DNA from 4 places in the Streptomyces sp. NPDC002133 genome. Region 1 is predicted to be linked to each of the others. Evidence: riboswitches for the same ligand, from Rfam matches in the RefSeq annotation. Region 1 holds a riboswitch; each other region holds the start of a gene.

Region 1 (7,146 bases):
GCTCGTCGCGTCGGCCATCCGGCACTCGGTGTAACGCATCGCGGCCGGAGGGTCGTCATTGCCCAGCGAGCCGAAGTTGCCATGGCCGTCGACCAGCGGCACCCGCATCGAGAAGGGCTGCGCCATACGCACCAGCGCGTCGTAGATCGACGCGTCGCCGTGCGGGTGGAGCTTGCCCATGACCTCGCCGACGACGCGGGCGCACTTCACGTAGCCGCGGTCGGGGCGCAGGCCCATCTCGTTCATCTGATACACGATCCGGCGGTGCACGGGCTTCATTCCGTCCCGGGCGTCCGGCAGGGCCCGGGAGTAGATCACCGAGTACGCGTACTCGAGGAAGGAGCCCTGCATCTCGTCGACGACGTCGATGTCGAGGATCCTCTCCTCGAAGTCGTCGGGCGGCGGCGTCTTCGTGCTGCGGCGGGCCATCGCTGCTGCGGCTCCTTCACCAACATGAACCATGAATGTGATCTGACGCCGACCATTGTGGACCGTCCCACCGACAGCGCGGACCGCGACCCGGAACACCGGGTGGAAGCTGCGGGAACTTCGCCAGGTCCCGACGCGCTTGCATACAGTGGCAGGACATCCAGCAACGCGATCGAAGGGACCACATGCCCATGGGTCACACGGCCACAGCCCAGGCCGGCTCCGGCGGCCTGACAGCAACCGAGCACCGCCTGGCCAACGGTCTGCGCGTGGTGCTCTCCGAGGACCACCTGACCCCGGTCGCCGCGGTCTGCCTCTGGTACGACGTCGGCTCGCGCCACGAGGTCAAGGGGCGTACGGGCCTGGCTCACCTCTTCGAGCACCTGATGTTCCAGGGCTCCGCGCAGGTGCCGGGAAACGGACACTTCGAGCTGGTCCAGGGAGCCGGCGGCTCGCTCAACGGCACCACCAGCTTCGAGCGCACCAACTACTTCGAGACCATGCCCGCCCACCAGCTGGAGCTCGCGCTCTGGCTGGAGGCCGACCGCATGGGCTCGCTGCTCGCCGCGCTCGACGACGAGTCCATGGAGAACCAGCGGGACGTCGTCAAGAACGAGCGCCGCCAGCGCTACGACAACGTTCCGTACGGTACGGCCTTCGAGAAGCTGACCGCCCTCGCCTACCCGGACGGACACCCCTACCACCACACCCCGATCGGCTCGATGGCCGACCTGGACGCCGCGACGCTGGAGGACGCGCGGAGCTTCTTCCGGACGTACTACGCGCCGAACAACGCGGTGCTGTCGGTCGTCGGCGACATCGACCCGGAGCAGACCCTCGCCTGGATCGAGAAGTACTTCGGCTCCATCCCGATGCACGACGGCAAGCAGCCGCCGCGTGACGGCACCCTGCCCGACATCATCGGCGAGCAGCTGCGCGAGGTCGTGGAGGAGGAGGTTCCGGCCCGCGCCCTGATGGCCGCCTACCGCTTGCCGCAGGACGGCACACGCGAGTGCGACGCCGCCGACCTGGCGCTGACCGTCCTCGGCGGCGGTGAGTCGTCCCGGCTGCACAACCGTCTGGTGCGCCACGACCGCACGGCCGTCGCCGCGGGCTTCGGCCTGCTGCGGCTCGCCGGTGCGCCCTCGCTCGGCTGGCTGGACGTGAAGACGTCCGGCGGGGTCGAGGTGCCCGACATCGAGTCCGCCGTCGACGACGAGCTGGAGCGGTTCGCCGCCGAGGGCCCGACGCCCGAGGAGATGGAGCGCGCCCAGGCACAGCTGGAGCGCGAGTGGCTGGACCGGCTCGGTACGGTCGCGGGCCGCGCCGACGAACTCTGCCGGTACGCCGTGCTGTTCGGCGACCCCCAGCTGGCGCTCAGCGCCGTGTCGCGGGTCCTCGACGTCACCGCCGAGGAGGTCAGGGCCGTCGCCCAGGCCCGGCTGCGCCCGGACAACCGGGCGGTTCTGGTGTACGAGCCCGTCCAGTCCGCCGAGGACACCGAGGACAACGACGACGAGGAGGGGGCGGACCAGTGACCGACGCTGCCGTGACCATGGAATTCCACCCGCAGCCGCAGGCGGGCGAGGCCAGGCCGTGGGCCTTCCCCGCCCCCGAGCGCGGTGTGCTCGACAACGGGCTGACCGTCCTGCGCTGCCACCGCCCCGGCCAGCAGGTCGTGGCCGTCGAGATCTTCCTCGTCGCCCCGCTGGACGCCGAGCCCGAGGGCCTCGACGGTGTAGCCACGATCATGGCCCGGGCGCTCTCCGAGGGCACCGACAAGCACACTGCGGAGGAGTTCGCCGCGGAGCTGGAGCGCTGCGGCGCCACCCTGGACTCGCACGCCGACCACCCCGGCGTCCGCGTCTCCCTCGAGGTGCCGGTCTCCCGCCTCCTCAAGGCGCTCGGCCTGCTCGCCGAGGCCCTGCGTGCGCCGCTCTTCGCCGACAGCGAGGTCGAGCGGCTCGTACGGAACCGGCTGGACGAGATCCCGCACGAGACCGCCAACCCGGCCCGCCGCGCCGCCAAGGAGCTGTCCAAACAGCTCTTCCCGGCGTCCTCCCGGATGTCCCGGCCCCGCCAGGGCAGCGAGGAGACCGTGGAGCGCATCGACTCCGCGGCCGTGCGGGCCTTCTACGAGGGCCATGTCCGGCCCGCGTCCGCCACCGCCGTGATCGTCGGCGACCTCACCGGTGTCGATGTGGATGCCGTGCTCGCCGACACCCTCGGCGCCTGGACCGGTGGCGCGGCCGAGAGCCGTCCCATGCCGTCGATCACCGCCGACGACAGGGGCCGCGTCGTCATCGTCGACCGCCCCGGCGCGGTGCAGACGCAGCTGCTCATCGGCCGTATCGGCCCGGACCGCCACGACCGCGTCTGGCCGGCCCAGGTCCTCGGCACGTACTGCCTGGGCGGCACCCTCACCTCCCGTCTCGACCGCGTCCTGCGCGAGGAGAAGGGGTACACGTACGGCGTGCGGGCCTTCGCCCAGGTCCTGCGCTCCTCCGCCGACGGCACGGGCGCGGCCACGCTCGCCATCAGCGGCTCCGTCGACACCCCGCACACCGGCCCGGCGCTGGACGACCTCTGGAAGGTGCTGCGCACCCTCGCCGCGGAGGGCCTCACCGACGCCGAGCGCGACATCGCCGTGCAGAACCTGGTGGGTGTGGCCCCGCTGAAGTACGAGACCGCCGCGTCGGTCGCGGGCACGCTCGCCGACCAGGTCGAGCAGCACCTGCCGGACGACTACCAGGCGCAGCTGTACACGCGCCTGGCCCGCACCGGCACGGTCGAGGCGACGGCCGCGGTCGTCAACGCCTTCCCGGTGGACAGGCTCGTCACCGTCCTCGTGGGCGACGCGGCCGAGATCGAGGAGCCGGTCAGGGCGCTGGGCATCGGTGAAGTGACTGTTGTCACGGGCTGATTGACCGCCGGTCGGTTCCGGCGCACCCGGAGGGCCCCGTTGGCATCGTGCCAACGGGGCCCTCCCGTATGTCCGTTTTATTGGAGAGGCTGCCTGTCTGGCCTGTGGCATGCACAACAAATCTCCGTGTCCGTTTGGTGATTGAAAGATGTCCGGCTTAGCGTCTTCTGCGCTGTCCGCCGGTTGCACCAGCCGCACCAGCGGCATCGGACAGCCATCGCCGAGTCCCCGTCGGGCGCGAGCCTGGGGAGCCGGGGACCCACATGTCCCCTGGGGTGAATCGGACGCCTTCGCACTCGTGCGGAGGGGCCCGTAGGAGACCTTCCTGCTCCGAACCCGTCAGCTAACCCGGTAGGCGAGAAGGAAGGAAAGGATCAGCCACTACATGGCGTTCACCCGTGCCACCGGGAAGCATCGTGGTCCGAGCCGGCTGACGCGCAAGCGCGCGGGCATCGCCGGAGCCGCTGCCCTCGCCACCACCGGCGTCATCGGAGGCCTCGCCTCCCCGGCGCTCGCCGCCGACACGGAAAGCCCGTCCTTCGAGGACACCGGCCTCACCCAGGCCGTCGCCGCCGGCACCACCCTCGCCGAGCAGATCGACGCCCAGGCCGCGGCCCAGCAGTACGAGGCCGATCTGGCCGCCGCCCGCGCGAAGGCCGAGGCTGAGGCGAAGCGCAAGGCGGAGGCCCGCGTCAAGGCGGCCCGCGAGGCCAAGGAGCGCGCCGCCCGCGAGGCCGAGCGCAAGCGCCTGATGTCCTACACGCTCCCGGTCGCCGCCTCCCACGTCAGCACGGCCTACCAGGCGGGCGGCTCGGTCTGGTCCTCCGGCAGCCACACCGGCGTCGACTTCCATGCCCCGTCCGGCACTCCGGTCGTCGCCGTCGGCATGGGTACGGTCGTGGAGGCCGGCTGGGGCGGTGCGTACGGCAACAACATCGTGATCAAGATGAAGGACGGCACGTACACCCAGTACGGCCACCTGTCGTCGATCGGCGTCTCGGTCGGCCAGACCGTCACCCCGGGCCAGCGGATCGGCCTGTCCGGGTCCACCGGCAACTCGTCCGGCCCGCACCTCCACTTCGAGGCCCGCACGAGCCCCGACTACGGCTCGGACATCGACCCGGTCGCGTATCTGCGCGGCCACGGCGTGAGCGTCTGACGCCCGCCTCCGCAGCCGTGGGCCCCGGCCCGGTCATGGCGACCGGCCGGGGCTTTCGGCGTATTCAGGCCAAAAGATATCCATGGATTCCGGCAGGCCATCGGAAATTCCGGCCGGCTGCAATAGAGTCACCGAACAGACATCGCTCGACTGGGTTTCGCGCGGATTAAAGGCGGAGGTTCGGTATGCGCATTCCTGCGCGCTCGGTATGCACGGCGATCCGCGACGACATCGTCTCCGGTGTCTTCGAGCGCGGCAGCCGGCTCACCGAGGAGCAGTTGGCACGCCGCTACGGCGTCTCCCGGGTCCCGGTGCGCGAAGCGCTGCGGACCCTGGAGTCCGAGGGCTTCGTCGTCACCCGCAGACATGCGGGAGCGTGCGTCGCCGAGCCCACCGAGCAGGAGGCCGCCGACCTGCTGGAGATCCGGATGCTGCTGGAGCCGCTGGGCGCCGCACGGGCCGCGCAGCGGCGCACGGAAGCCCACCTCAAAGTGCTGCGCGGCCTGGTCAGGCTCGGCCAGGAGCGGGCGCGCCGGGGCCAGGGCGAGGATCTGCGGTCGCTCGGAGGCTGGTTCCACGAGACCCTCGCGCAGGCCTCCGGCAGCCCCGGACTCATCGCGCTCCTCACCCAGCTCCGGCACAAGGTCGCCTGGATGTACGCCGTCGAGCAGCCCGCTCGGCCGGTGGAGTCCTGGGCCGAGCACGGTGCGATCGTGGACGCGGTGTCACGCGGCGACGCGGAGCGGGCGCGGGCGCTCACCGCGATGCACGCCGAGCGGATGGCGGGGGCGCACAGGCTGCGCATCACGACGCGCGGGACGGTGAGGACTTCGCAACACGCCGTAAACACGGCGAGCGTCCGCAATTAACAGAAGCGCCGTATACAAAGAGGGGATATTTGAAAGTGGCAGAGCCGCTGACCGAAATTCCCGGTTGCTGCGGCTCCGCCGTTTCTATTTATTTGTCATTCCCTGCCGGGGCGGGTGCAAGGTCCTTTCCCGGGGCGGGACCAGCGGTCAGACGGTCTCGGGGAGCTCCTCGAGACCCTCGGCGACCAGCTTCGCGAGACGGTCGAGCGCGGCGTCCGCGCCGTCCGCGTCCGAGGCGAGGACGATCTCCTGGCCGCCCTCCGCGCCCAGGCCGAGCACCGCGAGCATCGAGGCGGCGTTGACGGGGGTGCCGTCGGCCTTGGCGATCGTCACCGGGACGCCGGAGGCCGTGGCGGCACGGACGAAGATGGAAGCGGGGCGGGCGTGGAGGCCCTCGGCCCAGCCGACAGTGACGCGGCGCTCAGCCATGGTGGTGCCCTTCAAGTCCTAAGCGGTTGTCTAGACCAGTCTCTCATGTGTGGTGCAGTGCTCGGCAACGGCCGTCGGCCGGCGTCCGGGCCACGCGCGGGTGCCCTCAGACTGCACCCGCCTCCCGGGCTTCGCGACCGGTGCCCGAGCCGTACTCTTTCCCCATGCAGACCCCGTCGGATCACGCCTACCCCGACCATTGGGAAGCCGACGTGGTGCTGCGTGACGGTGGCACTGCGCGCATCAGGCCCATCACCACCGAGGACGCCGAGCGGCTCGTCAGCTTCTACGAGCAGGTCTCGGACGAGTCCAAGTACTACCGCTTCTTCGCGCCGTACCCCCGGCTCTCCGCGAAGGACGTGCACCGATTCACGCACCACGACTACGTGGACCGGGTCGGTCTCGCCGCGACGGTGGGCGGCGAGTTCATCGCGACCGTCCGTTTCGACCGGATCGACGCCAACGGGAGGCCGGCGTCCAAGCCCGCCGACGAGGCGGAGGTCGCCTTCCTGGTGCAGGACGCACACCAGGGGAGGGGCGTCGCCTCCGCGCTCCTCGAGCACATTGCAGCGGTCGCGCGGGAGCGGGGAATCAGGCGGTTCGCGGCCGAGGTGCTGCCCGCGAACAACAAGATGATCAAGGTCTTCACGGACGCCGGATACACACAGAAGCGCAGCTTCGAGGAAGGCTCCGTCCATCTGACGCTGGACCTGGAGCCGACGGCCGAGTCGCTCGCCGTGCAGCGCGCCCGTGAACAGCGCGCCGAGGCGCGGTCCGTGCAGCGGCTGCTCGCGCCCAGGTCGGTGGCGGTGATCGGAGCAGGGCGGGCGCCGGGCGGGGTGGGCCGTACCGTGCTGCGCAATCTGCTCGACTCCGGCTACACCGGGCGTGCGTACGCGGTGAACCGGAATCTCGCACCTGACGTGCGCGAGCTGGACGGCGTCCCCGCGTACCGCTCGGTCGCGGAGATCGTCGCGGAGACCGGGGAGCCCGTCGATCTCGCCGTCGTCGCCGTACCGGCCGAAAGGGTGCCTGAGACCGTCGCCGACTGCGGCGAGCACGGGGTGCAGGGTCTGGTCGTGCTGGCCGCGGGATACGCCGAGAGCGGGGCGGAGGGGCGGGAGCGGCAGCGCGAACTGGTGCGCCAGGCACGTTCGTACGGGATGCGGATCATCGGGCCGAACGCCTTCGGGATCATCAACACCTCGGAGGCTGTACGGCTCAACGCGTCGCTCGCGCCCGAGTCGCCGGCGCGCGGCCGGATCGGGCTGTTCACCCAGTCGGGTGCGATCGGCATAGCGCTGCTGTCGGGGCTGCACCGACGGGGCGCCGGGCTG
Region 2 (7,146 bases), on a different contig from region 1:
GGAGCGGGAGCGCATCGGGCGGCAGATCGCCTCGGTGCGGACCACTCTCGACCGCACGGAGAGAGGAGAGGAACTCATGGCGGAAGAAGTCTTCGACGGCTTCGACCACACCCAGTACGAGGAGGAGGTCACCGAGCGCTGGGGCCGGGATGCATACGAGAGGGGCGACCGCTGGTGGCGTTCGCTCAGCGCCCAGGAGAAGCAGGCCTTCCAGGACCGGCAGGCCGGGATCGCCCGTGACTTCGGCCAGGCGCTCAAGGACGGGCTCGCAGCGGACAGCGACGAGGTGCAGGCGATCGCGCAGCGGCATGTCGAGTGGCTGTCGGTGACGGTCACGCCGACGAAGTCGTACGTCATCGGGCTCGGCGAGATGTACGTCGCCGACCCGCGCTTCGCGGCGAACTACGACCGGCACGGCGAGGGCGCGGCGGCGTTCGTTCGCGACGCGATCAAGGTGTACGCGGAGCGCAACCTCGGCGACGACTGACAACGACCGGCGCGGGCTGCCGCGGAGGCCCACGACGGCCCACGACGGCCCACGGAGGCCCGCGAAGGGCCACAGCGGGCCACGACGGGTGACGGCGGACGACGACCGCGCCCGACCGAGACCCGTTGTTCCCGAGGTCACCAGGAGGGCCCCCTGGTGACCGGCGGCCCGGACCGCCCGATCGGTCGACGTGGCACCGGACGCAGACCCGGGAGCTAGCCCGGTTGGCCGACGGCGATTCGCTGCGCTGCGCGGCTCCGGCCAGCCTGGGTGGGGCACGGTAGGTCCGCACCGTGGGCGGACCGGGCAGGAGACCATCGGTGGGGCAGCGAACAGGCGACAGCGACGACGGCATCGGCGATGACGGCGCCGCGCCGCGCCGGGACGGCGGCCGCCGGATCGCCCAGGTGCTGCCCGTGCTGCTGATCGTGGGCGGGATTTTCTTCGATGTGGCCACCCCGGCGTCGTACACCGCATCGCCGCTCTTCGCCGCATCTCCGCTGGTGGCCGCGCCCTTCTTCTCCCCGCTGTACACCCTGCTGGTCGGCGTCGGCGCCCTCGCGGCGGAAGCGGGGCTGCAGGTGTACAACGGCACGTTCACCGAGATCCCGTCGGTGACCGAGATGCTGACCGTGCTCACCGTCGCCGTGATGGCCCTCTTCATCAACCAGGTCGTACGTCGCGGCAGCGCGCGACTCGCCTCCGCGCGCGTCGTCGCGGAGGCCGCCCAGCGGGCCGTGCTGCCCTCGCCCGCCGCGCGGATCGGCGATCTGCAGATCGCCGCGCGGTACGAGGCGGCGCAGGCGGACGCGTTCATCGGCGGCGACCTGTTCGCCGTGCAGGACACTCCGTACGGGGTGCGGCTGGTGGTCGGGGACGTACGGGGGAAAGGGCTGAACGCGGTCGAGGAGGTGGCCGTCGTGCTCGGTGCGTTCCGGGAGGCGGCCGAGCAGGAGCCCACCCTGGAGGGGGTTGCGCAGCGGCTGGAGCGGGCGCTGAAGAGAGGTGGCACGCGGCGCTCGGAGCCCGACGTGTTCGAGGGGTTCACCACGGCCCTGCTCGCCGAGATCCCGCGCGGCGTCGGACGGGTGCGGGTGGTCAACCGGGGCCATCCGCCGCCGCTCGTGCTGCACGCGGACGGCGTGCTGGACGTGCTGGAGCCGAGCGAGCCCGCGCTGCCCCTCGGCATGGGCGATGTCGGCACCTGGCCGGACCGGGTGGACGAGGCGGCGCTCCCGGCCGGGGCCACGCTGCTGCTCTACACGGACGGGCTGTCCGAGGCGCGTGACGAGCACGGCACCTTCTACGACCCACGCGAACGGCTGAGCGGTCGAATCTTCCCCGGCCCCGAGGAACTGCTGGACGCGGTCGTCGCCGACGTGCAGCGGCACACGAACGACGGGTCGACGGACGACATGGCGCTGCTGGCGGTCAGCCGACCGGGGGAGCGGCAGCCGGAGCGGCGCCGCACGATGCCGGTGGTTCCCTGAATCGCCCACGGCTCCTCCTGTCGCGACGGAGCGTGATCGAAAGGAAGCCCTCCGCATAACATTTGATGCACCGTCAGAAACTGGGGGGTAGGTGAGGGGAGGTCAACTCGCCCGTTTCCCCCCTCTTGTGCCCGGAAAGTCCAGGCCAAAGTCGTTAACGATCAGTGGGAACGGCTTGGAATACCGCCCCGGTGTCTATTAACGTTCGATAACGCAGCGCGGTCGTCCCAGCCGTCGCAAGAGACGGCACCGCGCGCACGCGCCGAATTCCGCAAGGGAACCGGGGAACCACCAATTGGGGTGAATCGGGCACTTTATGGTGCTCGTAGGAGACCTTCCTGCTCCGAACCCGTCAGCTAACCCGGTAGGCGAGAAGGAAGGAAAGGAGCACGCCTCCGTGGCGTCCAACGAGCCTGCCCTCCAAGAGCCTCCCACCACCGAATGGTTCCCCGCCGGCGAGTGGGTCCCCACGGCCGGCGCGGAGGAGTGGAACCCGACCGAGGAGTCCGTCCGCCCGGTCCGAGGCAGGCACCGCGTCGTCAAGCAGCGCAACGGGCTCGCCCGGAGCTCCACCGTCCTCGGGGTCGGCGTCATCGCCGCGGTCGGCGCCGGCGGCATGGCCACCGCGCAGGACAAGCCCGCCGTCTCCATATCCCTGCCCGACACCATCACGGACAACCTCCCGGACGCCAAGTCGCTGCCGGGCGTGGGCTCCCTGATGTCGGACGGGTCCGACGAGCAGGACGGCAACGGGAACGCGGCGCCGCTCACCGCGCTCTCCGTCGCCGACACGGCGTCGGCCACGGACGGCGGGGAGAACGCGGCCGGCGCGGGCGAGGCGCTTCGCGCCCGCATCCTCCAGCAGGCCGAGCAGCAGCAGGCCGAGGCCGACGCCGAGGCGAAGGCCGCCGCGGAGAAGGCCGCCGCCGAGAAGGCGGCCGCCGAGGCGAAGGCCCAGCAGACCGAGGCCGAGGCCGCGGCCGCGGAGGCGAAGCGGCTGGCCGAGGAGGAGGCGGCGCGCAAGGCGGAGGCCGAGCGGCTCGCCAAGCTCGCCGCGAGCTACTCCCTGCCGACGTCCTCTTACACGATCACCTCGACCTTCGGCCAGGCCGGCTCGATGTGGTCCTCCGGCTACCACACCGGCCTCGACTTCGCGGCGCCCACGGGTACGCCGGCGAAGGCCGTGCACGGAGGCACCGTCAAGTCGGCGGGCTGGTCCGGATCCTACGGCTACCGCGTGGTGCTGGAGCTCGAGGACGGCACCGAGATCTGGTACGCGCATCTGTCCTCGATGACCGTGTCCGCCGGACAGACGGTCACCACCGGCGAGACGATCGGCCGTGTCGGCGCGACCGGCAATGTCACCGGACCGCATCTGCACCTCGAGGTGCACACCGCGGGCGGCACCGGGATCGACCCGTCGGCGTGGCTGCGCGACAAGGGCCTGAGCATCTGACTCACCGCTTCGGCGGTTCGGCGGCTTGATGCTTCGGTGCTTCGGCGGTTCGTGATGCGCCGAAGCCCCGATGCCCCGATGCGTCGTACGACTCCCGACGTTGGCGTTCGCGTCCACGATCACGCTGCACGTCGCTTTTCACGCTCATATCGCTTCGCCCGATTCCGGGCGTCCGTTCCGGGCGTTTCCTCGCGCTCGTACGACCCCGGCAGCCCTGGCGGCACCCCCCCGACGTCAGGGCTGTCGGCCTATCCCCGGTACGGGTTGTAGCCCCCGTAGTCCCGGTACGGCGCCGGAGCCGGGGCCGGAGCCGGAAGCAAGACCCTGCCCGACGCCTGGGCGGCGTACGTCAGGGCCGGGGACGCGATGTGCTTGCGCTGCCAGAGGTGGTGGAGCAGTTCCTGCTCGCGGGCGACGAAGTCCGGGCCCGCCGTGCCTCGGTGGGCGCGGTGGCGCAGGAACGCGAGGGAGGTCGCGAAGGCCTCGTACTCGGACACGGCGCGGGCGGCCGCGGGGCCGTGGGTGCGGCCCGCCATGTCGCGGGCCATCGTGCGCGCCCGCATGGAGGACAGGGCGAGCGGCTCGGCGGGGGAGAGCCAGCCCGCCGCGGCGTACGCGGGGAGCTGGGCCGCGACGGTGCGGAGCTCACGCTGCCGGGTCCAGACCGCCAGCCAGGTCAGCAGCCCGAAGGCCGGGACCATGAACGCCGCGTACACCGCGTAGAAACCCCACGGGCCGAACACCCCCGAGCCGTTCCACAGCGCATGCATGCCCATCGCCAGCGCAAGGCCGAGCAGCGGCAGCGCGGTCCTGCGGAACCTCCGCCGCCGTGCCGTGATCGCCGCGAAGCCGAAGCCGATGCCGGTCAGCACGGTGAAGAGCGGATGGGCGAACGGCGACATCACGATCCGTACGAAGAAGGTCGCCGCGGTGACGGACGCGAAGCCTGAGTGGCCGAACTCCTGGTCCTCGCCGAACGCGTTGCCGAGATAGAGGATGTTCTCGGTGAAGGCGAAGCCGGTCGCGGTGAATCCGGCCACGACGACCCCGTCGACGATCCCCGTGAAGTCCCGGCGCCGGAAGAGGAAGACGAGCAGGACGGCGGCCGCCTTGGCGCTCTCCTCCACGATCGGGGCGATGACGGTCGCGCCGATCGTGTCCGCTGATGTCGGATCGGCCGTCGCGGTCGCTATCCACTGGGTCGCGAACGAGTTCGCGATGATCGCCACGAGCGCGGCGGCGCAGGCCCCCCAGGCAAAGGCGAAGATGAGGTTCCGCCACGGGCCCGGCTCGACGCGGTCCAGCCAGCGGAACGCCGCCATCAGCAGCGGGACCGGCAGCACGGCGAGGCCGAGGCCCACCAGAAAGCCCTCGGTGCCGGTCTGCTCGCGCACGAGCGCGAGGATGACCAGGCCGGAGAGGCCGAGCAGGGTGACCAGGGCCCCGGCCCGCAGGGCCTTGCTCCGCCAGAGGGCGCGGCTCGGCCGGTAGCGCCACTGCGCACGCGCCGGCACTGCGTCGAACAGGGGCTGTTCGTCGCACGCCGGGACGGCGGGGTGCGGCGCGGCCGGTTGCGGCTGCGGGGACCAGTCGGACACGCGACGACCCTAACCAGGGGCACTGACAGTGCGCGACGGGGTTACGCGACGGACTTGCCCGGCGGGTCGGGCGGCGCCCGGGGTGCTACCTGCGGCGGAACAGCAGGTCGTGCACCACATGCCCCTTGTTCAGGCCCTGCCCCTCGAACCGGGTCAGTGGCCGGAAGGCGGGGCGGGGCGCGTATCCGCCGTCCGCCTGGGTGTTCTCGAAGCCGGGGTGTGCGGAGAGGACCTCGAGCATCTGCTCGGCGTACGGCTCCCAGTCGGTCGCGCAGTGCAGTACCGCGCCCGGCTTCATCCGGCTCGCGGCGAGCGTGAGGAACTCGGGCTGGATCAGCCGGCGCTTGTGATGGCGCTTCTTCGGCCACGGGTCCGGGAAGTACACGCGGAGCCCGTCGAGCGCGTCCGGGGTGAGCATCTCGCGGAGCAGGATGATCGCGTCACCGTTGGCCACACGGACGTTGGTGAGGCCCGCGCGGTCCGCGAGCCCGAGGAGATTGCCCTGGCCCGGCGTGTGCACGTCGACCGCGAGGATGCCGGTACCGGGGTCGGCGGCGGCCATCTGGGCGGTCGCCTCGCCCATCCCGAAGCCGATCTCCAGGACGACCGGCAGTCCGTCGAACATCTCGGCGAGATCGAGGGTCCGCAGCCCGTCGATGTCCAGCCCCCAGGTGGGCCACAGCCGCAGAAGCGCCTCGCCCTGGCCGGCGGTCACCCGGCTCCGGCGCGGCTGGAAGCTGCGGATCCGGCGCTCGTGGTGCGACCCGGCCGGATCGGCGGCGGGCCCGCCCGGGAACCGCGGCTCGCCCTTCGGGCGGGGACCCTTGGTGGTGACGTTCTCGAACTCAGACACAATGCCCCGATTGTACGGCGGGTGGTGTGTGCCTGCGGCGGGCTTCTCTCCGCCCTGGTGCCCCGCGGCAGGCGGGGCTCGTCCGGAGTCGTCCGATGACGGACAGGCTCGTCCGGAGTCGTCCGATGACGGACAGGCTCGTTCCGAGTCGTCCGATGACGGACACCCGGGCTGTACGGACGGTAGCGGGCAGGCAGGCGTCGCACGGCCGCGGTCAGGGCACGGGCGGGGCCCTGGTCCGCATGATCAGAATGATCAGAGGCAGCGCCTCACGCCAGGTGTGCCAGCGCCCGCCTTGCCACCTCGCGGCCGATCGGGAGCGATGCCGTCGCCGCCGGGGACGGTGCGTTCAGGACGTGGACCGTGCGAGGGGCCTCCTTGATGAGGAAGTCGTCCACAAGGGTCCCGTCCCGCAGCACCGCCTGCGCCCGCACCCCCGCCGCCACCGGCCGCAGGTCGTCCTCCGTCACCGCGGGCAGCAGCCGCTGCACCGCCTCCGCGAACGCGCGCTTCGACAGCGAGCGGTGCAGCTCGCCCGCGCCGTACCGCCAGTGGCGGCGGGCGATCCGCCAGGACCCGGGCCAGCTCAGCGTCGCCGCGAGCTCGCGCGGGTGGAGCGTCGACCAGCCGTATCCCTCGCGGGCGAGCGCCGGCACCGCGTTCGGACCGACGTGGACAGCGCCCTCGATGCCCCGGGTGAGGTGCACACCGAGGAAGGGGAACGCGGGGTCGGGCACCGGATACACCAGCCCGCGCACGAGCTCGGGGCGACTCAGCTCGTAGTACTCCCCCCGGAAGGGGACGATCCGCATGCCGGGCTCGTCGCCCGTGAGCCGCGCGACCTCGTCGCAGTGCAGCCCCGCGCAGTTCACCAGGACCCGTGCCCGGACGATCCTCCCCCTGCCTTCGGCGCGGGGACCCCCGGAGGACGTACGGACCGCGACACCCCACGGGCGCCGGTCGACGGCCCGGACCTGCTCGCCGTAGAGGACCTCCGTGCCCGAGGCGCCCGAGGTCTCCGCGAGCTGCGCCGCGACCGCGCCGAAGTCGCACACCCCGGTCGTCCCGACATGGATCGCCGCGACGCCCTGCACCTGCGGCTCGTACTCCGAGATCTGCGCGGGGCCCAGCTCGCGCACCGGAATCCCGTTCTCCCTGCCGCGCTGCACGAGGGCGTGCAGCCGCGGCAGCTCCTCGCGCCCGGTGGCGACGATCAGCTTTCCGGTGACCTCGTACGGAATTCCGTACTCCGCGCAGAACTT
Region 3 (7,146 bases), on a different contig from region 1:
GGCCGACGACGAACTCCGTCGAGCCGCCGCCGATGTCCACGACCAGTCGCTCCTCGTGGCCGGGCAGCTCCTGGGTGGCGCCGGTGAAGGAGAACTCGGCCTCCTGGTCGCCGCTGATCACCTCGGGCTCGACGCCCAGGATGTCGAGGACGCCCCGGACGAATTCGTCCCTGTTCTCGGCGTCGCGCGAGGCGGAGGTGGCGACGAAGCGGACCCTCTCGGCGCCGTACCCCTTGATCGCCTCGGCGTACTCGCGACAGGCGGCGAAGGTGCGCTCCAGCGCCTCGGGCGCGAGGCGGCCGGTGCGGTCGACGCCCTGGCCGAGACGGACGATGGTCATCCGGCGGTCGAGCTCGGCCAGTTCGCCGGTGGCAGGGTCGGCGTCGGCGACGAGCAGGCGGATGGAGTTGGTGCCGCAGTCGACGGCGGCGACGCGGGTCATGGGGGCTCCTTGGGATTCCGAGCCCGTCCGGCGATTGAGGACAGGCACACGGGCCCACCGGACGGTACCGGGGGTCTGGGGCAGCGCCACGGGAAAGGGCGAGGGGGACTTCTCAGGCTTCGTCCGCGTCCGGCGCGACACAAGGGCCCTTCGCCCACCACTCCGGGAGCATCGCGATCGCCTCGTCGCCGAGGGGGTTCACGCCCGGTCCCGCCGCCAGCGAGTGGCCGACCAGGACGTGGAGGCACTTCACGCGGTCCGGCATGCCGCCCGCGCTCGGGAAGCCCTTCAGCTCCTCGATCGCGTCGCGCCGCGCGATGTAGTCCTCGTGCGCCGCCCGGTACGCCGCCGCCAGCTCGGGGTCGGTCCGAAGGCGCTCGGTCATCTCCTTCATGACCCCGTTCGCCTCCAGGGTGCCGATCGCGGACGCCGCCCGCGGGCAGGTCAGGTAGTACAGCGTCGGGAACGGCGTGCCGTCCTCCAGCCGCGGGGCCGTCTCGACCACGTCGGGGTTGCCGCAGGGGCAGCGGTGGGCGATCGCCCGCAGACCGCGCGGCGGCCGGCCCAGCTGGGCCTCGAACGCGGTGATGTCCGCCTCGGTGGGCGGGGTGTGCTCCGTCGTGGGAGGGGGCGTGTCCATATATATGTGTCCGTACGTCTCTTCGTTCGTTTTCGTGACTTCGCTAGCGGCCCGCGTCCGCGTGGTCGACGCCGTCCCACACGTTCGAGTACCAGGGACGGGCGGCGCCGCCCTCCTCGGCTCGGGGCTGCCGGCCGGCCCGCGGGTCGATCATGGTGTAGCCCGTCTCGCCCGGCAGGACCATGTGCAGATGCTCGCGCGCCAGACGCATGATGTACGCGTCGTCCTGCAGCCGCGCCTTCTCGTCGCGCAGCTGCTCCACGCGTGCGCGGGCGGCGGCGGCGAGCCGCTCCTGCTCGGCGATGTCGTTCCGCTGCGACACGTACTGCCGTATCGGGTACGCGAGCGCGACGATCAGCGAGCAGACCACCAGGGCGAGGAAGGCCGCCCGGCCGGTGAGCCGGGAGCGGCGGGCCTGGCGGCGGTTCTGCGAGCGGTAGACGCGGGCGGCGGTCTGCTCGCCGAGCAGCCTCAGTCGGGTCGCGGTGGAGAACCGGTCCCGGGCCATGTGCGCGCCTCCCCTTTACGTACGTACGTCCCCGCACACGGTACGGGACCGGGTGCGGGGACGTACGGAAGCAGGGGTGTCAGCCCTTGAAGCGCGGGAAGGCGCTGCGGCCCGCGTACACCGCCGCGTCGTCGAGGATCTCCTCGATGCGCAGCAGCTGGTTGTACTTGGCGACGCGCTCGGAACGGGCCGGGGCGCCGGTCTTGATCTGGCCGCAGTTGGTGGCGACGGCCAGGTCGGCGATGGTGACGTCCTCGGTCTCGCCGGAGCGGTGGGACATCATGCACTTGAAGCCGTTGCGCTGGGCCAGCTCGACGGCGTCCAGGGTCTCGGTCAGCGAACCGATCTGGTTGACCTTGACCAGCAGCGCGTTCGCGGCGCCGTCCTCGATGCCGCGGGCGAGGCGCTCCGGGTTGGTGACGAACAGGTCGTCGCCGACCAGCTGCACCTTGGCGCCGAGCTTGTCGGTGATGACCTTCCAGCCGGCCCAGTCGTCCTCGAACAGCGGGTCCTCGATCGACACGAGCGGGTACGCGGAGACGAGCTCCTCGTAGTACTCGGTCATCTCGGCGGCGGAGCGCTCCTTGCCCTCGAAGAGGTACTTGCCGTCCTTGTAGAACTCGGAGGCGGCGACGTCGAGCGCGAGGGCGATGTCCTTGCCGGGCGCGTAACCGGCCTGCTTGACGGCCTCGAGGATGAGGTCGAGGGCCTCACGGTTCGATTTCAGGTTCGGGGCGAAGCCGCCCTCGTCACCGAGACCGGTGGAGAGACCGCGCTCCTTCAGGACCTTCTTGAGGGTGTGGTAGACCTCGGTGCCCCAGCGCAGCGCCTCGGAGAAGGACTCCGCGCCGATCGGGGCGATCATGAACTCCTGGATGTCCACGTTGGAGTCGGCGTGCGAGCCGCCGTTCAGGATGTTCATCATCGGCACCGGCAGGAGGTGCGCGTTCGGCCCGCCCAGGTAGCGGAAGAGGGGGAGGTCCGCGGCCTCGGAGGCGGCGTGGGCGACGGCCAGCGAGACGCCGAGGATGGCGTTGGCACCGAGGGACGCCTTGTTGTCGGTGGCGTCCAGGTCGAACATCGCCTGGTCGATCAGGCGCTGCTCGGTGGCGTCGTACCCGACGAGCTCGGGGCCGATCTGCTCGATGACGGCGAGGACGGCCTTCTCCACGCCCTTGCCCTGGTAGCGGTTCTGGTCTCCGTCACGGAGCTCAATGGCCTCGAACGCACCGGTGGAGGCGCCGGAGGGCACGGCAGCACGACCGGTGCTGCCGTCGTCGAGGCCGACCTCGACCTCGACCGTGGGGTTGCCTCGGGAGTCCAGGATTTCCCGGGCTACGACGACGTCGATGGACGGCACGAGCATCTCCTTCTGGGATGTGACGCTAAATGTGACGCATGTGGTGCAGGGTCGCTTCGGCCTTGCGACATGAGCCTATCCGGCCCCGGGGCAGCGGCCGGCCGCTGCCCGCCCCGTGGGACGAAAAAGGGAATGAAACAGACAGAAACCCCGGCCTGGCGGCACCTCCCTTGCCCACAGGGCTACGGGGAACCTACGGGGGAAGGTGCGCCGGGCCGGGGTGGCTGGGGGCGGGGGTGCGTGCGTCCGGTGGTCCACCGGGTCCACCGGGGTACGGGAGCGTGGGGACTACGGGCGTCCCGGGAGTCCGGGTCGGGGAGCCCCGGAGCCGGGATCGGTCCCGGAGCCGGGTCGTCAGCTCAGGTGGAGCTTCTGGCCGGGGTGAATGACGTCCGCGTCGTCGATGACGTCCTTGTTCAGGTCGAACAGCTTCTTCCAGCCGCCCTTGACGTTCTCGGCCCCGGCGATCCCGCTGAGTGTGTCGCCGGCCTTGACCGTGTACTCGCCGTCGCCCTTCTTGACCGGGGCGGCCGCGCGAGCGGAGCGCGTGGTCGGGGCCTCGGAGCGCTTCGGCGCCGGGGCGGGGGTCTCGGACTTGGGCGCGGCGGGCTTCGGGGCGGCCTCGGCGGCGCCACCGGTGTACGCGGCGTTGGACAGGCCCACGCCGCAGTGCGGCCACGCGCCCTTGCCCTGGCCGGCGAGGACCTTCTCGGCGACCGCGATCTGCTGGGACTTCGAGGCCTGGTCGGCGGAGGCGGCATACGCCGTGCCGCCGTACGCGGCCCAGGTGGAGGCCGAGAACTGCAGACCGCCGTAGTAGCCGTTGCCCGTGTTGATGGACCAGTTGCCGCCGGACTCGCACTGGGCGACCGCGTCCCACTCGGAGGCGGTGGCGGCGGACGCCGTACCGGTCACGACGAGCGGCGCGGCTATCGCGGCACCCGTGACACCGGCGAGCGTTACGAGGCGGATCGCCTTGGACGGGCGGCGGTGCGTGCCCTTGCCGGAAAGCAGCATGGAGTTTCCCCTCACCGACGCCTACGAGGTGAGCTGTCGGGTTCGGGCCAAGTGAGTTGCCCGGCCACGCGCGACCATTGCGCGCGGCTTCACCCCGAGCCGTGACCGTCCCTCATGGGGCGGACGCGGCACCTACCTTGGGTCCCCCGCTCCTGCCTACGGCGCTTGACGCGACGACTGTTCCCTTCGACCGACGGCAGGATTCGGCGTGACGGTCGACGGGGCCCGCGGTGGCGAGCGGTTCAGACCGTAAACGCACTTCTCCCCGATGTTCAAAGTCGAACATCGGGGAGAAATCGCCCTTACCCACCCTGGACAGATGTCCGTTTTCGCAGGTGAGAAGCGGGATGACCGGACTTGGCAGCCACAGCACGCCAGTTGACCGGAAGAGACTCATGTCTCACTTGCACAGAAGTGGACATAAGCACCCTAACTACTTCTTCAACTGCTTCTCCTTCAGGCCCAGATCGAGACTCTGGCCAGGGAGGATGAGGTCCGGGTCGGAGCCGACGGTCTCCTGGTTCGCCTCGTACAGAGCGGGCCAGCCGCCGGGCACCTCGTTCGCGTCCGCGATCGCCCACAGGTTGTCGCCGGGGCGGACGGTGTACCCATCTGCCGCAGCAGCGCCGTCTCGTGCCGATGCGTCATCCCGTGAGGCATGTCGACCGGATTCCCGGTCATTGCCCGAATTGCCCGCCTCGCGCTCCTCGGCGGCGGAACCGCGGTGCTTGCCGGAGCCGCTCTCGGCGCCCTCGGTCACGTCCTGGGTGGACGCCGTCGACTCGGGGGTGGCGGACGTCTCGGTGGACGCCCCGCCCGAGGGCTTCCCGGAGGACTGCCCGGACCGGCTGGGCGCAGACGAGGCCGGGGCGGAGGGCGGGGTCGAGGCGTCGGCCCCGTCGCCGAACGACGGAGGGTCCACCTCCTCGTCCGCCGAGCCCGTCGAGTCGCCCTTGGTGTTCACGCCGGGCGTCAGCCCGGGGTCGACCTTTGCCTTGCCGCCGTCGATCGCGAGGCCGGTGATCACGGCGCAGCTCGCCCATGCCGACGGGCCCTGGGCGGCGAGCACCTTCTCGGCGACCGCGATCTGCTGCGAACGGCTGGCGAGGTCGGCGCGCGGCGCGTACGCCGTGCCACCGAACTCCTCCCACGTGTCCTGGGAGAGCTGCAGTCCGCCGTAGTAGCCGTTGCCGAGATCGGCGCTCCACATGCCACCGCTCTCGCAGTCCGCGACGCGGTCCCAGGTGGTGGCGTCGGCGGCGGTGGCGGAGCCCGCGCCCAGCAGCGGGATGGCGATGGCCGAGCCGGTCACTCCTGCGGCGACGACGAGGGCGGGAGCCTGGCGGGGGCGGCGGTGTCGACCGTTCCCGGAGAGCATGCGCGTGACCTTCCGTGTGACTGCAGGGGACCCGTGAGCCCCCAGGGGACCGAGGAGTCCCGCGTTGACGGTGAACGTAGCCGCATTCGAACGTCAGTCACAAGTCGATGCAGCGGAGATCACGTGAAAGTCACAGAGTTGATGATCTGTCAGCTCGTTTGAGAAGTGAACCGAACGGGCAGAGTGCGCAATCCACGCATGATGAGCCCCCCACGCCACCGCAATTCGGACGGATCGACCGCAAGTTGCAAGTCGGGCAGACGGGTCAGCAGCGTCGCCAGCGCGGTCTGCCCCTCCAGGCGGGCGAGCGGCGCACCGAGGCAGTAGTGGATGCCGTGCCCGTACCCGAGGTGCTGGTTGTCCCGGCGCGCAAGGTCGAGGACGTCAGGGCCCGGGAACCGGTCCGGGTCGCGGTCCGCCGCCGCGAGGACGACGAGGACCGGGTCGCCGACGCCGATGTCCTGCCCGCCCAGGGTCAGCGGCTCGGTGGCGAACCGCCATGTGGCCAGCTCCACGGGACCGTCGAAGCGCAGGAGCTCCTCGACGCCGGTCTCGAGGAGCGTGGAGTCGCCGGCGGCGAGGGACGCCTGGAGCCGCGCCCGCTGCTCCGGGTGCCGCAGCAGCGCGTACACACCGTTCCCGATGAGATTGACCGTGGTCTCGAAGCCGGCGAAGAGCAGGATGAAGGCCATGGCGGCGGCCTCGTTCTCGGTGAGGTGCTCGCCGTGGTCGGAGGCCTTGATGAGCCCGGAGATCAGGTCGTCGCCCGGCGCTTCCCGCTTCCGGTGGATCAGCTCGGCCAGATAGCCGCGCATCTTCTTCACCGACCGTGCGACCCCGCCGCGCGGCCCGCCGCCGTGCCGGATCATCATCCCCGCCCAGTCCCGGAAGTCGTCCTGGTCCTCCGGCGGGACGCCGAGCATGTCGCAGATCGCGTAGATGGGCAGCGGGAACGCGAACTCGTGGATGAGGTCGGCCTCTCCCTGGGCCGCGCCGTCCTGTTTCGCGACGATCGTGTCGATCAGCCGGCCCGTCAGCTCCTGTACGCGCGGCGCGAATTCGGCGACCCGGCGCGGCGTGAAGGCCTTCGACACCAGCCGGCGGAGCCGGGTGTGGTCGGGCGGGTCGATGTTCAGCAGATGCGTCATCAGCTCCGCCTTGCGCTCGCCCGGGATGCCCGTCTTGCCCTTCGCGTGCGCCGGCTCGTCGTGATGCGCGGGATTCTTGCTGAGCCGCTGGTCCGCGAGCGCCTGCCGGGCATCGCCGTACCGGGTCACCAGCCAGGCCTCGACCCCGCTGGGCAGCCGGGTCCTGTGCACGGGCGCGTGCTCGCGCAGCCAGGCGTAGGCGGGGTAGGGATCGGTGGCGAACTCCCAGGTGAAGAGTTCGGGAGGTTCGGGTGCGGCGTCGTTCACCCCTCGACGTTAGCCCGGTCCTCGGCGGCCCGGATCGCGTCGCGGTACGCACGTGCCGCAGCCCGCAGCGCGGCCTCCGGGTCGTGCCCGTCGGCCTCGGCCCGAACGGCCATGGCGAGCAGCTCGTACCCGATGCCGCGGTCGCCGCGGTCGCCGTCGCCGGTCGGCAGCTCCACATCGAGCCCGGCCGTCCGGACGCGGCTCGCCAGCTTCGCGGACAGGGCGAGGCCGGGCTGGCCGAGCGGGACGCCGTCGGTCACCGACTCGCGCTGCTTCTCGACAGCCTTCGTGCGCAGCCAGTGGGCCTTGACGTCCTCGGGGCTCTCGGCGTCCGCGTCGCCGAATACGTGCGGGTGGCGGTGGATGAGCTTGTCGACGATCGTCCC
Region 4 (7,146 bases), on a different contig from region 1:
CCGCCTCGTCCGGGCGATCCGGGCGATCCGGCGGCACTGAGGCATGTCGCCGTGGTCCCCCAGCCCTCCGGAGCCGTCCGCGTTGACACGGCTGCACCCGCCTTCGGATACTGACCGACGGTTCAGTTCGTCGTCGTGTCTGGAGGCACCGTGTCCACCCTGGAGGCCCTCTCGATGGCCCGTCCCCTGATCTCGCTCACCTGGACGGACCACGTCACCGGCCGCCAGGGCCATCTGGTGGTCGACCGCCTCGTCCGCGGAGTGTCCAGCGGCGGGCTGCGGATGCGTGCAGGCTGCACGCTCGACGAGGTGGCCGGGCTCGCGCGGGGCATGACGATGAAGGAGGCCCTGCACTACAAGGCCGACGATCCGACGGTGCGGTACATCCCGCTCGGCGGCGCGAAGGGCGGCATCGACTGCGATCCGCAGGACCCGGAGGCGTACGGCGTCCTCGTGCGCTATCTGCGGGCCATGCGCCCGTACATCGAGAGCGTCTGGACCACCGGCGAGGACCTCGGCCTCACGCAGGACCTCGTCGACAAGGCGGCCGCAGAGGCCGGCCTCGTCTCATCCGTGCAGGCCGTCTATCCGCTGCTCGACGACGAGGCGGCGGCACGGCAGCGGCTCGCCGACGCCTTCGCCGTCGAGGTCGACGGCATCGGCCTCGACGAGCTGGTCGGCGGCTGCGGTGTCGCCGAGTCGGTGCTCACGGCACTCGACCTGGCGGGCGAGGACCGCGCGGGCGTCCGGGTCTCCGTCCAGGGCCTCGGCACCATGGGTGGGGCGACGGCACGCTTCCTGTCCCGCGCGGGCCTGCGGATCGTCGCCGTGGCCGACATCAAGGGGACGATCGCCAACCCTGACGGCCTCGACATCGAGAAGCTGCTGGCCGCGCGCGACGCCTACGGAACGGTGGACCGCTCGGCGCTGCGCCCCGGCGACACCGAACTGCCCGCCGACGCCTGGCTGTCCGCCGAGACGGAGGTGCTGATCCCGGCCGCCGTCTCGTACGCCGTCGACACCGCCAACCAGGCGCTGATCACTGCGCGTTGGATCGTCGAAGCGGCCAACATGCCGGTCCTGCCCGACGCGGAGGAGCTGCTCGCCCGGCGCGGGATCACCGTCCTGCCGGACGTCGTCGTGAACTCCGGTACCAACGCCTGGTGGTGGTGGACGCTCTTCGGCGACATCGGTGCCGACGCGGAGGAGGCGTTCGCGTACACGCGCCGCTCGATGCGCGCCCTGGTCGGCCAGATGCTCGCACGCGCCCAGGCCGACGGCACGACGCCGCGCTCCGCCGCGCACGCAATCGTCGCCGACCGGCTGCCGGTGATCGCGGAACGCTTCGGCTGGTACAGGTAGGCCGGCGACCGCCGCCGCCCTCCGCGACGCCTCCTTCCGCCTCACGTGTCCGGTGAGCGCGGCAGGGCTCCCGTGCCTCGTGCTGCCCCGGATCTCGGTGGCGGGACTGCCCGTCGGCCTGGCGGTGGTGGCGGGCCGTGGGACCGACCGACGGCTCATGGAGCTCGCACACCCGTGTGTAGGGTGACCGGGTGACGAGAGTCCGGTTGAGCGTGGCGGAGCGACAGGAAGAGCTGCTGCGGGCCGCCGTGGAGCAGATCGAGGCGCGGGGCGTGGCCGCCGTGCGGATCGCCGATGTCGCCTCCGCACTCGGGGTGAGCAACGCCCTGGTGCTGTACCACTTCTCGACCAAGGAGCGGCTCGTCGCCGCCGCCTTCGGCTATGCCGCGGAGGGCGACCTGGCCCATCTGCGCAAGATCCTCGGTCGTCGGACATCCGCGGTACGCCGTCTGCGCGCCGCCGTCCGCTGGTACGCCCCGACGGGTCAGGCGAAAGGCTGGCGCCTGTGGATCGAGGGCTGGGCGGCGTCGCTGCGCGAACCGGCCCTGCGCGAAGTGGCTCGCGATCTCGACCAGCAGTGGAAGGCCGAGCTGACCGCGGTCATCGCGGAGGGCGCGACCGCCGGCGAGTTCCGCTGCGCCGACCCTGGGTCTGCGGCGTGGCGGCTGACGGCTCTGCTGGACGGTCTCGCGGTGCAGATGACGTCGTACGCGGGGTCGCTCAGCCGCGCCGCGATGCTGGAGTGGACGGACGAGGCCCTCGCCCGTGAACTGGGGCTCGACCGCCAAGCGCTGACACGACAGAGTGCGTAGCGCACCGAAGGCTCATGGGAGGGGAAGCGGTGTCCGCGCAACACGAGGACCGGCCGGAACTTGACGTCCTGGTGATCGGCGGCAGCGGGGTCGACACGGTCGTCCGCGTCGACTCGCTGCCGGTCCCGCTCGCGGACTCGGTCGGGGTACCCCCGATCACGGAGTGGCCGGGGCACACGGGAGGGAACGTGGCCCTCGGCTGCCGCTCCCTCGGACTCGACGTCAGATTCCTGGACTTCATCGGAGACGACGCACCGGGCCTGCAGGTCCGCGAACGACTCGCGGAGGGCGGTGTGGACTTCGCGCACCTGGTCTCTCCCGCCGGTACGCGACGTGCGGTGAACCTGGTCGACTCGGCGGGCCGCAGGATGTCCTTCTACGACGCGCGTGACGCCGTGGATCTGCGTATGCCGCGCGACTTCTACCTGCCGCATCTGCGACGGGCCCGGCACGTACATCTGTCGATCATGAACTTCGCCCGTTTTCTCTACGACGACATCGCCGAACTCGGTGTTCCCGTCTCCACCGACCTCCACGACTGGGACGGAGTGGACGACTACCACAAGGAGTTCGCACTCCGCTCCGACGTGGTCTTCCTCAGCGCGGCGGGGGCCGGTGAGCGGATCGCGTCGGTGATGCGGGAGATCCTGCGCGAAGGGCGGGCGGACACCGTGGTCGCGACGGCCGGAGCCGGCGGCTCGTATGTGATGACCCGCGAGGGCGGCCGCACACCACGTCCGGTCCCGGCCGTGGCGCCGCCCGCGCCGGTGGTGGACTCCAACGGCGCCGGGGACGCGTATGTGTGCGGCTTCCTCTACGGGCGGCTGGCCGGCCGTCCCGCTGCGGACTGTGCCCGGCTGGGCGCGGTGGCCGGGGCCCACGCCTGTACGGGCCGGGGCAGCTCGGCGCTGATCCGCCCCGAGGAACTGGCCGCGGCTCAGGTCTGACGCAGCAGTTCGTACACCGACGCGTCGAGCCCGAAGGTCCAGGCGACACCCTCCTTCGCGGTGCGCATGATCTAGCGATTCCCCCCGGTCGCGCATGATCTCTTCGCAGCGTCGAAGGATCCCGTCGGTGAACGGCCCGCGCCGTCGACCTTGGCCGGGACGCTTCTGGTTCTCGATGGGTGTAGACGACCGTACGGCCCCTGCGGACATAGGGGTTTGCCCCCCCAGCGCGGGGACATGGATGGATACGATCGCGCTCGTGAAGCTCGTGACGCAGGTGAAGCTGATGCCGGAGGCCGACCAGGCTGCCGCGCTGTCGGCGAGTGGACGGAGGAGCCCACCCAGCAGCCAGTTGGGCACTACCTCCAAGCCCGGTCCCTTTCAGGGCCGGGTCAAGTTGACAGTGGAAGCAGATCCGGACGCTTCGGCTCCACGTGATCACCGGAGGACTCGCCCCGCAGCCGCCTGCCGATCCACGGGACGAGGTACTCGCGCGCCCAGTGGATGTCGTCGCGCCGGACCTCGAGCGTGCCGCGCGGCGGCAGCGAGGGCCATGGCTGATCCGGGTCGACGGGGACGGAGAACCCGAGGACCTGGGCGGCGCGGAGCGCCACGCGCGTGTGTCCCTCGGGGGAGAGATGCAGCCGGTCGTCGTCCCAGGCGCGCCTGTCCTGGACGGACCTGAGCGACCAGAGGTCGAGGACCGGGCAGTCGTAGCGGTCGGCGATGGCGCGGACGTGCGCGGTGTACGTGGCGATCTTGCCGCGCAGATGGCGTAGCACGGGCACACCGCGGGTGTCGAAGCCGGTGGTCACCATGACGGTGCCGACGGCCGAGGTGAGGTCGGCGACGGCTCGTTCGAAGCGCTCGGCGACGTCGTCGGGGTCGGTGCCGGGCCGGATGATGTCGTTGCCGCCCGCGCAGAACGTCACCAGGTCGGGGGCGAGTTCCCTCGCGCGCGGGACCTGTTCCGCCACGATCTGATCGAGAAGGCGGCCGCGCACGGCGAGATTGGCGTAGCGGAAGGCGTGCTCCGGTGCGCGGTCGTCGAGCAGGACCGCCAAGCGATCCGCCCAGCCCATGAACTGACCCTCGGGTCCGGGGTCCCCGACGCCCTCGGTGAAGCTGTCACCGATCGCCGCGTACGACCCGAATGTTCTGTTTTCCGTTGATCTCGAATCGTCTGCCACGTCGAGACATCATTCACGGCGCTAAGTGACCTACGCCACCGTAGGGAGGTGTTGACGGGGCGTGAGATAGACCACCTGGTCAGTTTTCCGCTCGGCGGGAATACGGCCACATGCACGCCCGCCGCCCTCCGGGTCAGGTCGGAGGGCGGCGGACACTGCTGACGTTACGTCAGGTTCAGATCGAGACGCCGTACTGGCGCAGGTAGGCGAGCGGGTCCATGTCCGAGCCGTAGTCCGGGGTGGTGCGGATCTCGAAGTGCAGGTGCGGACCGGTGGAGTTGCCGGTGGAGCCGGAGAGGCCGATCTGCTGCCCGCCGGTGACGCTCTCGCCGGACGAGATGGAGAGCTGGGAGAGGTGGGCGTACTGCGAGTACGTGCCGTCGTCGTGCCGGATGACGACCTGGTTGCCGTACGCGCCGGCCCAGCCGGCCGAGACGACGGTGCCGGGGCCGACCGACTTGACGGAGGTGCCGGTGGGGGCTGCGAAGTCGACACCGGTGTGGTAGCCGCTGGACCACATGGCTCCGGCGGTGCGGTAGGCGGTGGTCATGCTCGCGTCGACCGGGGCGAAGTAGCCGGAGAAGTTGCTCTGCGCGGCGGGGGCAGGGGCGGCGGCAGCGGCAGCGGCGGGGGCCTGGGCGGCATCGGATCCGGATTCGGCGCGCGCCTGCGAGCGCTCGGCCTTCGCCGGAGCCTCGGCCCGCGCGTCGGCCTTGGCGGGCGCCTCGGCCTTCGACGCCTTCGCCTTCGCCTTCTCGTTGCCGGGGGCCTCGGCCGGAGCCTTCGCCTGGGCCTTGACGCCGAGCGTGAGCTTGAGACCCGGGTGGATGAGCGACGGGTTCTCGCCGACGGTCTCGCGGTTGTCCGCGTACAGCTTCTTCCAGCCGCCCCGGACGTCCTGCTCCACGGCGATCTTCGACAGGTAGTCACCGGACACGACCGTGTAGGTCTTGGCCGCCTTCCCCGTCTGGGCCGCCTGGGGGGCGGCGGCCTTGTGGGCGATGGTGGCGACGCGCTCGGGGGCGACGGTGGGCGCGGACGTGTCCGCGGCGTGCGCACCCGCGGCGCCGATCAGGGGGAGTGCGATGGCGGCACCACCCGTGCCCGCGGCGACGAATCCGCGCGAGATGGGGTTGGTCCTCGGACGACGATGCTTGCCCTTGGGCATGGCGAATTCCTCTCCGGCGCCTACGAGGTGAGCTGTCGGGTGCGGGCTGGAGACGCCCGGCCGCGAGGTGTGCGGCTTGACCCCTAGCCGTCCGGAACTCCGGTCGGCGTTCTACCTGGGTCCCCCGCTCCTGCCACGCGTGGGGGGTGGGTGCGTATTCCGGTCGGCGGCAGGATTAGGCGGTCCGACCGGATTGCGGCGAACTTAAGGGAGCCGGTCGACGGGAACAAGCCATCTCATTAACCCGGCATTCACCCGGGTTCCGACAACAGGGAATTCCCGGTCACCCTCCGTCGATTACGGATCTCTGATTGCCTTGCGGACAAAGGCAATTGATTGCGGGACACGACAACAGAACGTCACGAATATGATCCCGCTCACGCAACGAGGCCCATCCCCCTTACAACCGGGGCGTGTTCCACCAAAGGCCTCAATACGGACAGAAGCCACATTGAGTAGGCATCCCACTCGATGCACCCGTAAGGGCGGAAGGGTCAGATCCGGCCGGATCTGCGGCTCAGCCGGAGCACCACAGCGTCGCGGTCACCGCGCAGCCCCGTGTCCTTTCCGTGATGCAGCAGCACCGCACCCCGGTGGACGGTCTGCGTGTCCAGACACTCGTGAGCCGCCGCCGGGTCGAGCCCGCGCAGCCTGAGCGCGGGCGGCCGCTCCCCGTGGCTCTGCGCCTCGAGCCAGGCCAGGACGACGACCTCGTCGCCGCGCACGTACTGCACAGCGCTCAGCCCGCCCTCCGGCGGGCGCAGCCGGTGGAGCTCGCCGTGCTGCACGACCGGCCTGATCTTCTCAGAGGGGTCCACCCAGCCTTACTAGGGGTCCACCCAGCCGCGGGCCTCGGTCAGCTCGTCCTCTACTCCTACTCCACCGCGCGAGGTCGCCGCCGACGCCCAGCACCCCGGCCATCGCGTTGACGAAACGGAACCGCAGGGAGCTGATTCCGCCATTGAGCCGCACATTCGGGCTGCGGGGTCCCCAGTGCAGATGCAGCAGCTCGCCGCGGTCGGTGACGTGCAGCGCGTAGCTGCACGTACGCCCGGACAGAAGCCAGATGCGCCCCTCACCGACCGACTGGATCACCGCAACCCCCCAGATCTGCACAGACCCACACATCATCAGCGGGAACCGTCCCTGGAGGCAACGCTCTTGGCGCCGCAACCAAGATGATTGCCTGAGGAATCGATGTCGTAGGGTCGGGAGCGCGCCATCGTCGGCGAGCAGTGCCGACCGCAGACACGGAGGAGCCCCCGTGACGCAGCAGCTGCCCCAGACCCCGTCGACCGAACCCGAGCTCGCAGGCGTGCGCAACTTCAGGGACGTGGGCGGACTGCCTACCGTGGACGGGCGACGCGTGCAGTACGGACGGCTCTTCCGGAGCGGTCACCTCGCGCACGCCACCGAGAGCGACGCCACCTTCCTCGCCTCGCTCGGGCTCCACACGATCTTCGACTTCCGGAACGCTGCGGACCACAAGCTGGAGGGCCTCGACGTCGAGCTGCCCGGCGTGCGGAATGTCAACATCCCGCTCAGCGACCCTGCCGACGGCGCCGAGTTCTGGAAGATGGTCCGCGACGGCGACCTCGAACAGCTCAGGTCGATCCTCGCCGACGGCAAGGCGGCCGACCGGATGTCCGCCTCCTACCGCATGATCA

What was found. A riboswitch is a leader RNA that binds a small molecule or an ion and turns the genes downstream of it on or off. The one in region 1 is predicted to bind cyclic di-AMP.
Region 2: another riboswitch for cyclic di-AMP. It lies ahead of ABT078_RS24705 (M23 family metallopeptidase); the one in region 1 lies ahead of ABT078_RS38950 (M23 family metallopeptidase).
Region 3: another riboswitch for cyclic di-AMP. It lies ahead of ABT078_RS15760 (transglycosylase family protein); the one in region 1 lies ahead of ABT078_RS38950 (M23 family metallopeptidase).
Region 4: another riboswitch for cyclic di-AMP. It lies ahead of ABT078_RS39160 (M23 family metallopeptidase); the one in region 1 lies ahead of ABT078_RS38950 (M23 family metallopeptidase).

The regions. Positions count from the first base shown of each region.
Region 1 is NZ_JBEOXF010000082.1:21,230-28,375, reverse strand. Features, by position in the region: gene ABT078_RS38965 (DNA gyrase/topoisomerase IV subunit A) at 1-429, opposite strand, end outside; gene ABT078_RS38960 (M16 family metallopeptidase) at 621-1,967, shown strand; gene ABT078_RS38955 (M16 family metallopeptidase) at 1,964-3,352, shown strand; cyclic di-AMP (ydaO/yuaA leader) riboswitch at 3,561-3,724, shown strand; gene ABT078_RS38950 (M23 family metallopeptidase) at 3,738-4,511, shown strand; gene ABT078_RS38945 (GntR family transcriptional regulator) at 4,697-5,380, shown strand; gene ABT078_RS38940 (HPr family phosphocarrier protein) at 5,528-5,809, opposite strand; gene ABT078_RS38935 (bifunctional acetate--CoA ligase family protein/GNAT family N-acetyltransferase) at 5,974-7,146, shown strand, end outside.
Region 2 is NZ_JBEOXF010000028.1:79,566-86,711, forward strand. Features, by position in the region: gene ABT078_RS24695 (MerR family transcriptional regulator) at 1-487, shown strand, start outside; gene ABT078_RS24700 (PP2C family protein-serine/threonine phosphatase) at 808-1,977, shown strand; cyclic di-AMP (ydaO/yuaA leader) riboswitch at 2,228-2,363, shown strand; gene ABT078_RS24705 (M23 family metallopeptidase) at 2,375-3,433, shown strand; gene ABT078_RS24710 (PrsW family intramembrane metalloprotease) at 3,682-5,031, opposite strand; gene trmB (tRNA (guanosine(46)-N7)-methyltransferase TrmB) at 5,117-5,887, opposite strand; gene lhgD (L-2-hydroxyglutarate dehydrogenase) at 6,154-7,146, opposite strand, start outside.
Region 3 is NZ_JBEOXF010000012.1:105,429-112,574, forward strand. Features, by position in the region: gene ABT078_RS15740 (Ppx/GppA phosphatase family protein) at 1-442, opposite strand, end outside; gene ABT078_RS15745 (DUF501 domain-containing protein) at 555-1,082, opposite strand; gene ABT078_RS15750 (FtsB family cell division protein) at 1,126-1,590, opposite strand; gene eno (phosphopyruvate hydratase) at 1,670-2,956, opposite strand; gene ABT078_RS15760 (transglycosylase family protein) at 3,305-3,967, opposite strand; cyclic di-AMP (ydaO/yuaA leader) riboswitch at 3,971-4,141, opposite strand; gene ABT078_RS15765 (transglycosylase family protein) at 4,401-5,345, opposite strand; gene ABT078_RS15770 (cytochrome P450 family protein) at 5,495-6,760, opposite strand; gene ABT078_RS15775 (nucleoside triphosphate pyrophosphohydrolase) at 6,757-7,146, opposite strand, start outside.
Region 4 is NZ_JBEOXF010000084.1:3,879-11,024, forward strand. Features, by position in the region: gene ABT078_RS39135 (carboxymuconolactone decarboxylase family protein) at 1-86, shown strand, start outside; gene ABT078_RS39140 (Glu/Leu/Phe/Val dehydrogenase dimerization domain-containing protein) at 175-1,362, shown strand; gene ABT078_RS39145 (TetR/AcrR family transcriptional regulator) at 1,554-2,174, shown strand; gene ABT078_RS39150 (carbohydrate kinase family protein) at 2,204-3,121, shown strand; gene ABT078_RS39155 (SGNH/GDSL hydrolase family protein) at 3,514-4,311, opposite strand; gene ABT078_RS39160 (M23 family metallopeptidase) at 4,487-5,479, opposite strand; cyclic di-AMP (ydaO/yuaA leader) riboswitch at 5,484-5,642, opposite strand; partial or broken gene ABT078_RS39165 (GH36 C-terminal domain-containing protein) at 5,974-6,472, opposite strand; gene ABT078_RS39170 (tyrosine-protein phosphatase) at 6,744-7,146, shown strand, end outside.